Regions from separate parts of the Paenarthrobacter sp. C1 genome, predicted to be linked through region 2. Evidence: riboswitches for the same ligand, from Rfam matches in the RefSeq annotation. Region 2 holds a riboswitch; each other region holds the start of a gene.
What was found. A riboswitch is a leader RNA that binds a small molecule or an ion and turns the genes downstream of it on or off. The one in region 2 is predicted to bind cyclic di-AMP.
Positions count from the first base shown of each region.

Region 1: it holds a riboswitch for cyclic di-AMP, as region 2 does, so the genes downstream of both, ACNAOU_RS03685 (hypothetical protein) here and ACNAOU_RS26180 (M23 family metallopeptidase) in region 2, are expected to answer to the same signal.
Region 3: it holds a riboswitch for cyclic di-AMP, as region 2 does, so the genes downstream of both, ACNAOU_RS20600 (hypothetical protein) here and ACNAOU_RS26180 (M23 family metallopeptidase) in region 2, are expected to answer to the same signal.

Region 1 is NZ_CP186052.1:744,127-747,391, reverse strand. Features, by position in the region: gene ACNAOU_RS03695 (response regulator transcription factor) at 1-137, shown strand, start outside; gene ACNAOU_RS03690 (sensor histidine kinase) at 141-1,640, shown strand; cyclic di-AMP (ydaO/yuaA leader) riboswitch at 1,773-1,934, shown strand; gene ACNAOU_RS03685 (hypothetical protein) at 1,940-2,794, shown strand; gene ACNAOU_RS03680 (glycosyltransferase) at 2,967-3,265, shown strand, end outside.
Region 2 is NZ_CP186054.1:111,078-114,342, reverse strand. Features, by position in the region: gene ACNAOU_RS26190 (TlpA family protein disulfide reductase) at 1-13, shown strand, start outside; gene ACNAOU_RS26185 (vitamin K epoxide reductase family protein) at 55-726, shown strand; gene ACNAOU_RS26180 (M23 family metallopeptidase) at 748-1,530, opposite strand; cyclic di-AMP (ydaO/yuaA leader) riboswitch at 1,589-1,762, opposite strand; gene ACNAOU_RS26175 (SURF1 family protein) at 2,046-2,903, opposite strand; gene resB (cytochrome c biogenesis protein ResB) at 2,893-3,265, opposite strand, start outside.
Region 3 is NZ_CP186052.1:4,408,417-4,411,681, reverse strand. Features, by position in the region: gene ACNAOU_RS20605 (PucR family transcriptional regulator) at 1-7, shown strand, start outside; gene ACNAOU_RS20600 (hypothetical protein) at 276-1,457, opposite strand; cyclic di-AMP (ydaO/yuaA leader) riboswitch at 1,473-1,623, opposite strand; gene ACNAOU_RS20595 (hypothetical protein) at 1,752-1,982, opposite strand; gene ACNAOU_RS20590 (ATP-dependent DNA ligase) at 2,029-3,093, shown strand; gene ACNAOU_RS20585 (DUF6480 family protein) at 3,109-3,265, opposite strand, start outside.

The sequences.
Region 1 (3,265 bases), on a different replicon from region 2:
GGGACTACGACTTTGGCGGCCAGGCCAACATCGTGGAGCTCTACATTTCGTATCTCCGCAAGAAGATCGAGGCGAACCACCCACCCATGATCCACACCATCCGTGGTGCCGGCTACGTCATCAAACCCGCGGACTAGGCATTGGGCACCCTTTCAGGAGTTGCCAGGAGCTCCCGGCGCAGCTGGCTCAATCCCTCCACCTGGCATTTGCGCACCCGCCTGGTGCTGGTAGCCATGGCCTTGCTGGTAGCAATCTGCAGCGCCGTCGGAATCGTCAGCTACGCCTCCATGGACGCGGTGTTCAACAAGCAACTGGACCAGCAGCTTCAACAGGCCTCCAGCCGCGCGAACGAGTTCGGCAGGCCGCCGTCGAGCTTTCCGAACGCACCGTCCGGGAGGCCGGATCCGCTGGAGGCCCGCGGCCAGGCCGCCGGGACGCTGAACGCCCGGATCGACGGATCAACTGTTCGGAGTTCAGGCCTGATCGACGCCCAGGGCAAGAGGGTCTCCCTTTCGGACGCTGACGAGCAGGTACTTCTGACACTCCCCCGGGACAGCCGCCCTGTGGACCGTTCCCTGTCCAACGGCGACTACCGCCTGGTGGCCGTGACAACAAACTACGACGACGTGATCGTGACGGGTCTGCCGCTGGCGGACAAGCAGACCGCCGAGGCGTCCCTGGTCTGGACCATGGTGCTGGTATCGCTGGGCGGTCTGGTGGTGATCGGCCTGGTTGGCACGGTGATTATCCGGCGAACCATGCGGCCGCTTGAGCAGCTCTCCGAAGTCGCCACCAAGGTTTCACGCCTCCCTCTCGACGCCGGCGAGGTGGCACTTGCGGTGCGGGTCCCGGCGTCGGCTTCCCATCCCGGCACTGAAGTAGGGAGCGTCGGCTACGCCCTGAACCAAATGCTGAACAACGTATCCAGCGCACTGGAGGCCCGCCAGGAAAGCGAAACCAAGGTGCGGCAGTTCGTCGCCGACGCCTCCCATGAACTGCGTACCCCGCTAACCGCCATCCGCGGCTACACCGAGTTGCTGCGGATGACCGAAAACTTCACGGACGACGGCAGGAAGTCGCTGGCCAGGGTCCAAAGCCAGTCCGAGCGCATGACCACGCTGGTCGAGGACCTCCTGTTGCTTGCACGGCTGGATGAAGGCCAACCGGTCAAGGTCACCGATGTGGACCTGACCCAGCTTGTGGTTGAGACAGTGAGCGACGAGAAGGTCATGGCCCCGGACCACATTTGGCAGCTCTCGTTGCCCGATGAACCCATCACCGTCCGCGGCGATGCCACGCAGCTCCACCAGGTGCTGGCCAATCTGCTCTCGAACGCCAGGAAGCACACAGATCCCGGAACTACGGTTGTCACCGGCGTGATGCTCTCGGCCGACGGCAGTGCAGTGGTGACCGTGACGGACAACGGGCCCGGCATTCCGGACGATTTCCAAGGCCGGATCTTCTCCCGCTTTGCCCGGGCCGACGCAGCGCGGTCAGGGTCGGAAGGGACGTCGGGGCTGGGCCTGTCGATCGTGGAATCCATAGTTGAAGCGCATGGTGGAAGCGTCGAAGTGACCTCCCGTCCGGGTCGTACGGAGTTCGCCGTGAGGCTTCCAACCGTGAGCGGCGGACAACTGTAACGATCCCGGCAAGGCGACTCACCGTCGTCGTGATCTCTGTTACCTAAATGTGACTTCTGCAGAAACCTCCTGTACCGTCGAAAGGGTGGGTCGCCCCAACTGGCCCGCATCCGGGATGCGCCGAGCTCTGCCACTTCCCGGAGTCCGTACTTTCTCCGAGGCAGAGACGGGGGACCCAGAGTCTCCGGGCCCAGGCATTTATTGCCTGCCCTTGGGGTGAAGCCGCAGCGTGATGCGCGGCCGGATGACCTCATCCGAACCCGACAGCTAACTCCGCAGGCGCTGAGAGGTAATCACACATGTCTGAATTTAACGATCAGACGCGCCCTTCCGCGCGTCACCGCGACCATAACGACAACCCGTCGACCAAGTCGCAGTCAGTCCTCAAGAAGGCAGCCCGTGACGGCAAGTCCGGTGCACGCATGTCCGTAGTAGCCGGCGTTATCGCCGCTGCACTGGGCGTTGCATCGCTCGGAACCGCCGCCAACGCAGCTCTTACTCTCCCTGAGGCAAGCCGCGTGGCCGAAGCCCGGACCGCCGCCGAGGCCAGCAACAACAAGGCCGCCGCTGACGCAGCAGCCAAGAAGGCCGCAGCTGAGAAGGCTGCCGCCGACAAGGCCGCAGCTGACAAAGCCGCCGCCGAAAAGGCTGCCGCTGACAAGGCTGCCGCCGACAAAGCCGCTGCCGATCAGGCCGCCGCCGCACAAGCAGCAGCCGACCAGGCCGCCGCAGAAAAGGCTGCCGCCGAAAAGGCCGCCGCTGACGCAGCCGCCAAGCAGGCAGCCGACGCCGCTGCTGCCGCCGCCGCAGAAGCCGCAGCCGCCGCAGCTGCTCCCAAGGCTGTGGATGACCCCGCTGCTGCCAAGGCCTACGCCGCCAGCATTCTGGGCAGCTACGGCTGGAGCGCCGCCGAAATGACGGCACTGAACACGCTGTGGGAGAAGGAATCCAACTGGAAGACCACTGCCACCAACGCCTCCAGCGGCGCCTACGGCATTGTCCAGTCCCTTCCGGCCGGCAAGATGGCTTCTGCCGGCGCTGACTGGCAGACCAACTACCAGACCCAGATCAAGTGGGGCCTGAACTACATCAAGGAACGCTACGGATCCCCGTCAGCTGCACTGGCCTTCCACCTGGCCAACAACTGGTACTAAGCCAAGCTGTTTGATTGCCGCCCCGGCTTCCGCCGTTTGCCTCAGTTCTTACTGGAGCGGATGGCGGGAACCGGGGCGGCTTCTTTCGTTTTCACAGGTGCTTGCCGGGGCTCACAGTAGTGTCACAGCTTCCGCCTAAAGCGTTCATAATCTGATCCTTCATTCTGGATCCATGACCATCACGGATCCAGGGACCGTAGTCCACCACCCGCAGGACCCGGGCGTGGGCGTCCCCGCCCGGGTTCCTGTCCTGGACCTCACCGTGCCCGTCTGCGACGAGGAAGCGCGGCTAGAGGCGAACCTCCGCCGGTTGCACAGCCACCTCATGGAGTCACTGCCGCACGCGTTCCGGATCACTGTTGCCGACAACGCCAGTACGGACGGTACGCTTCGGATAGCCGAGCGTCTGGCCCGGGAACTGCCCGAACTTCTCGTCGTCCGTTTCCAGGACAGAGGCCGTGGGAACGCGCT
Region 2 (3,265 bases):
TGCGGGATCATGATTACCAAGCCCGCCGCCAGACCACCTAAAAGGACTTCTGCCATGACCAGCACCGCAAAACCCTCCGCGAACGTGAAACCCTCCGATCGTGGGGTTGCTTCAGCTGCTGCGGGGTTGGATATTCCCCGCATGACCCGCAACAAGCCGTTCGGGTGGCTCTTGGTCATCACCGGCGTCATCGGCTGGCTCGCCTCCGGCGCCCTGGTCCTGGAGAAACTCGAGGTACTCAAAGACCCCGGCTACAAAACCGTCTGCGACGTCAATCCCTGGATTTCCTGCGGTCAGGTCATGCAGACCTGGCAGAGTTCCGTTTTCGGATTCCCCAACATGTTCATCGGGATCGTGGCGTTCGCCGTCATCATCACCACGGGCATGGCCCTGCTTTCCGGTGCAACGTTCGCCCGCTGGTACTGGGCCGGACTGCAGGCCGGTGTCACGCTTGGGTTTGGCTTCGTCGTCTGGCTGTGGTCCCAGGCCCTGTACTCAATCCACATCCTCTGCCCCTTCTGCATGATCGTCTGGGCGGCAATGATTCCCCTGTTCGTCTGGGTCACGGCCCGGAACATCACCCATGGAGTCATCAAAGTACCCGCCGGAACGGCCCGCGTTGTCGGTGAGTTCGGCTGGATCATTACCGCGCTGCTCTACGTGGCCGTTACCGCAACCATCTTCTTCGCCTTTAGCCACGTCTTCCTGGGCACATCAGGACTCTGACGGTCGACAACCAGTCGGGGCTTACATCCATCCCTGCGGATTCACGGTCTGTCCGTTAAGAAGTACCTCGAAGTGCAGATGGCATCCGGTGGAGTTGCCGGTGGTTCCGGCCGCGGCCAGCCGCTGGCCGGCGGACACGGTCGCGCCCACGGAGGTTTCGATGGAGGCCAGGTGATTGTAGGTGCTCTTCAGGCCGTTGCCGTGGTCCACCACAATCCTGTTCCCGCCACCATAGGGGGACCATCCGGCCTCCACGACGGTCCCGGCTCCGGCGGCGAACACCGCGGTCTGGCAGGCTGCCACGAGGTCAAGGCCGGTGTGCAGCTCCCCAGTGCCTGAGATCGGGCTGGTGCGGATACCGAACGGCGAGGTGACCGACATGCCGGCCAAGGGCGCCCCGAGCCGGGCTGCTGAGACAGGTTGCGCAGGAGCAGCCGCAGCGGGGACCGGGGAGGCCGCCGGGGTCGTCGCCGCGCCGGCAGCAGCTAGGGGGGTCTTGGCGGGTACCGGCAACGGTGCCTGCTCGGTGGTGACAGCCGGCCGTTCATAACTGATCGAAGCCCCGACGGGGGCTTGGACGGGCGCGCCGGCAGCGACGGTTTCCGATGCCTGCACGGCAGGGGCCGTGCCGGTGGGGGCCGTGCCGGCATGGGCGGCGGTGAGCGCTGCGGTCAACAGCGCGGCGACGCTCAGCGTGGCGGCTGCGGTGACCTGTTTGCGGCGGCGCGCCCGCGCCCCTGCGCCTGGCAGGGGTCGGTGGCGACCGGTCGTGGGGGACATCATCGGGAGGGCCGTGCGGGGCACCAATCCTGAGGTTGGCTTTCGGCGGCGGCCATGGGGGGATACAGAAGGCAAGGGGGATCGATCCTTTCGGTTCGCCTGCGAAGTTAGCTGTCGGGTTCGGGCCAAGGAAAAAGCCCGGCCGTGCCCGGCGGCTTTCAGGCCACCGACATCACGGCTTCACCCCAAGGCAGGCTTACTGCCGATCCTGGGTCCTCCACCCCCGCCGTCAAAAAGGGATAGTCGTTTGATGCCCCCGGCGGGGTTCAGCATGGGGCATCAAGGGTCTCAGTACAGAAAAACCTGAATTAATAGTAGCCGCAAAGCATCATCGTTACAATTTCGTGACAGTACCTTCGCGTGTCGTGCAAGCGCGGACGCTATCCGGTGGCCGGTACGCAATTGCTGAGCGTCTCTTCAGATGTGCAGCCAAAGGCTCAACGAGGCCCAGTGCAGGATGGTTCCCGCGCGCCGTGATGTCCGTCCGTGGGGATTGTCCATGCCCGCGCTGCGCGGGTATCCGCCGGCCTGCGCCAGAGTCACAGTCCCATCGAGTCCAGCAGGGCGTCTTCTTCCTCGGCGCGGGAACGCTTGGGCGCGGAGGGATGACGGGGGTGCTGGAGGGTGCTTGCTGTCTCCGCGGATTCGTCCGGGATTTCACGCTCCTCACGGTGGATGCGGGCCTGTTGACGTGCCATGTATCCGAAGCCGACGAACGCCAGAACCCCGAAGGTGATCCACTGCATGGCGTAGGACAGGTTTGATCCTTCCTTGACGGCCGGTTGGGCAAGTTGCTGGGGAACTACGGCGGGCTGCGGGGACTCCGAGGCCATCACCCCGTAACTGCCTGTCATCAAGGGATAGCCCAGCTGGCTCGCGAAGTAGGGCAGGTCGATGCTGGCCAGTTGTCCCTCGGGAGCGTCCCGGCCAAGATCGGGTTCGGAGGGTTTGATGCGCACCACCGCGGAGATCTCGCCCGGTGGCGGGGCCGGCACGGCATCGGGGTATCCGGGCCGAAGGTTGCCGATCGGCAGCCACCCCCGGTTGATCACGATCGTTTCACCGGAAGCAAGCCGGAACGGAACCACTACCTCATATCCGGCAACGGAGTTATTGGGCCGGTTCCTGACGATTCTCTGGTCCTGGACAAGGTACCGGCCGGACACTGCAACGGTTGTCCACTTCGCGTCGGGGTTGGCGACCTCGAAGTAGGGGCGGGCGTCCTGAAACGGCGCGGGGGGTTTGTCGTAGTTCTCCTGGACCCTGCGGATCTCTGCCACTGTCTGGTTCCGACGGTCCATCTGCCAGTTTCCCAGGCCTATGCATGCGGCGGCGAAAAGTGCGGCCAGCAGCAGCCACCCCACCCAACGCCACGACAGCAATAATCTATACGCCACTCTTTTCCTCCCGAAGCTGCCACCGCCGTGCCAACAGGGCGCGGATGGCAGTGGCCTCGGCGGCCAGGCGGTGGTCTTCTCCTCGGGCCAGGAGGCCGTACTCGACCATCGTCCTGCCGTCCTCGTGGGTGCCGGCGCGGACCCAGACCCGGCGCCGGTTCACGTACAACGAGACCATCAGGCCTGTCACGGCCAGCAGGGAAAACGCCAGGACCCCACCTTGGGCGGGGGTGCTGCGCACATCCACTCCGATGTAGCGTTTCAGCCCGTCGAAGCTGATGCTTCCCTTGCCGTCGGGCAGCGTGTACGTGCCACCGGGTGCGAGTGTGATGCCCCCGGCGGGCAGGTCCCGGCCGTTGAGT
Region 3 (3,265 bases), on a different replicon from region 2:
GATCTGAGCCCGGACCGCGGATTTGAGCCGGACCCGCGGATCTAAGCACCGGCAAGACTCAGCGTAAGAAACAGATAAGGCAGGTACCCGCGCGGGTACCTGCCTTATCTGATGCCAATGCGCTGGCCTGGCCGTTCACGGGGGAACGCGTCAGGAGCGCCTCAGCCGCTGGCAACTCCAGCGGCCCAAACGGCGCCTGAACGTTGCCGTGCGGCTGCTGCTGCAGTACCGCCCGTGCCAGCCGGTGTGCACGTTGGTGCGGGGCAACCGCGTGCTCACTGCAGTGCCTTCTGTGCGGCGTCAAGGAGCGATTCCAAGGTGGACGCCTGCGGCTGAGGCGACGTGCCTGCGGTGGGCTTGCCGGTGGGCCGGGGCTTTGCCGTTTGCGTTCCCGTCGGTGTTGGCGTCGGGGTCGGCGTGGGAGTGGTGGTCGGCGTCGGCGTCGTGGTGGGCGTCGGTGTTGCCGGCGGTGTCGTGATCGTGTCCGAGGGCACGTCGCCGGGCGCCGGCGCAGGTTGGGTCGGAGCCGGAGTGCCGGCTACGGGGGACGGCGCTGCGACTGCCGGGGCGGACGCCGACGGGACCCAGACAGGGGCTGCCAGGGAGACGTGCGGTGAAGGAACCGACGACGGCGAAACCGCCACAGGCGATTCCGGTACCGTCGCCTCCGGTACCGTGGCCGGTTGGCCTGCTTCGGATGACGATTGACCCGACGACGACGGGGAGGACGCTGTGGTGTAGGAAGCCCGGGGCGCAGGGGCTGCCGAGCCCGGTTGGCGGTCCTCGCCACTCTGGCCGCCGTTGGCTTCCTGGGCCGGACTTTCCTGACCGAAGAACGGAAGCTCCAGTGCCTGCCCGACGGTTCCCGCAGTCAGTACCAGGCCCAGCGCTCCGGCAACCACTGCCATGCGCTGGCTCATGTGCTTCACCGACGCGGCTTTCCGCAGAACAGCTTGGGGTTCGCGGCCAAATGAGGAGGTGGTGCCGAGGGTTGATGCCGTTACCGGCGGAGGTGTCTTGCGGGATGCCGCCGGGGCCGGGGCAGCCGCTTCGGCTCCGGCTTCCCCGCGGGTGGCTGCCTTGCGGGCAGCAACCACGGGAATGGCTGACGTGGGAGGCCCTGGTGTGGTGGATGCCGGAGCTGCGGCCCGCGCGGCTTCGACTACCGGAATCGCTGCGGTTGCCGGCTCCGGGCCTGCGGTTGCCGGCTCCGGAAGCGCAGGGGCCGCCTTCGGCTCGGCAGGGGCGATCACAGCCCTTGCCGCACGCTCACGCTCAGCGGCCCGGGCCGCAGCCCGCGTGGTGGGCGCAGCCTTAGCGGGTGATGCCGGAGTGGGTGCCGTTACGGTGGGGATCGCCGTCGTGGCTGGTTCCGGGGATCCGCTGGGTTGGGCCCGACGGCGTCCGGTTGGCTTGGTGCGCTCGCGCTCGAGTTGCGCGCGGCGTGGGTTATCCATGGTTGGGGACATGGTTGTGCCTCTCAACGCCTGCGAGGTTAGCTGTCGGGTTCGGACGAGGCCGTCCGGCCGCGCGTGGCGGCTTCACCCCAAGGGCTTGCGGAGAAAACAAGCCCGGGAAACTGTGGGTCCCCCGTCTCTGCCGCGGGTCTGGCGGATCCTGGATTGCGGCAGAGCCCGGCGTCAATCCAGAAGCGGCCCAGCGGAGATCGGGTCGCCCTATGACCGTACAGGAGGCGGAAAGTAAAGTCACATTAATGTAACGGGCGGTAGTTCTGCCCCCGCGGGAGGGTGCTACCGCTTAGGCTTCGGGGCCGGCGCGGGGGCGGGGAGTTCGTGTTCGATTTTCCGGACCTGGTGGGCCTGATGTGTGGCAGGGCGGAAGACTTCGTCTGCGATCCCCAGCATGCCGCCTGCTGCGGCCCGCCGGACGCCGCGCTTGTTCTCCCGCGCAATCCAGTACCAAAGCGCGCCCGTGAGCGCGGGAACTCCGAGCACTGCTGCCAACACGGCCAAGATGTCCATCCGCCAACACTAGCCTTGGGCACGTACTGGCCGGTAGACATGAGCTATGGACCTACCAGTGATGCCGCCCGTTTCGCCCATGCTCGCCAAGTCCGTCCCGAACATCCCCGACGTTGGGCATTACGAGCCCAAATGGGACGGATTCCGGACCATCGTCTTCAAGGACGGGGACGACATCGTCCTGGGCAGCCGCAACGAGAAGCCCATGACCCGCTACTTCCCGGAGCTGGTGGAAGCGCTGAAGAAGAACCTTCCGGACAAGTGCGTTGTAGACGGCGAGATCATCCTGATCCAGGGCAACAGGCTTGAGTTCGAGGTGCTGCAGCAGCGAATCCATCCCGCGGACAGCCGGGTTCGGATGCTTGCGGAGAAGACGCCGGCGTCCCTGGTGGCGTTCGACCTGCTTGCCCTCGGCGATGAGGATCTGACCGGCCGGCCCTTCGCCGAGCGGCGCGCGGCCTTGGAGAAAGCCCTCGCCGACGCCCGGCCTCCTGTGTACGTAACGCCTGCGGTGACGGACCTGGGGCGCGCCAAGGAATGGTTCGTGCAGCTTGAGGGAGCAGGCCTCGACGGCGTGCTGTCGAAACCGCTCGACGGCACCTACCAGCCGAACAAGCGGGTGATGTTCAAGACGAAGCATGAGCGGACAGCCGATTGCGTGGTGGCCGGGTTCCGTTGGCACAAGACCGCGAAAGTTGTGAGGTCGATGCTCCTGGGGCTCTACGACGACTCAGGCCGGCTTCATCACGTCGGCGTCGTGGCGTCATTCCCCATGGCAAAGCGGGAGGCGTTGGTGGCGGAGCTTGAGCCCTATCAAGTGGAACTCGGCGACCATCCGTGGGGCGAGTGGGCCAAGCAGGACGATTCGCCCGGGGGGTCACGGATGCCCGGGGCGCAGAGCAGGTGGAGCGCTGGAAAGGACTTCTCCTTTGTGCCGCTGCGCCCCGAACTGGTGATCGAGGTGGCCTACGACTACATGGAGGGTGACCGGTTCCGCCACACGACGCAGTTCCGTCGGTGGCGGCCGGACCGGACTCCTGAAAGTTGCACGTACTCGCAGCTGGAAGAGCCTGCGGAGTACGACCTTGGGGAGATCCTGAGCCTGCCGTAGTGGCCCGGCGGGGAACTACTCCTCGTGCCCCTGGTCGCTGCTCATGCTGCCTTCGGCGGGCGCGGTTTCTCCCGGGGGCACGCCGCCGCCTGGCTCGAGGCCTGTGACGTTTCCATCCAGGGGGTCGGGATTGGCCGAGGAAGCGGGGTCGTCGTCCTCGTCCTGGCGCATG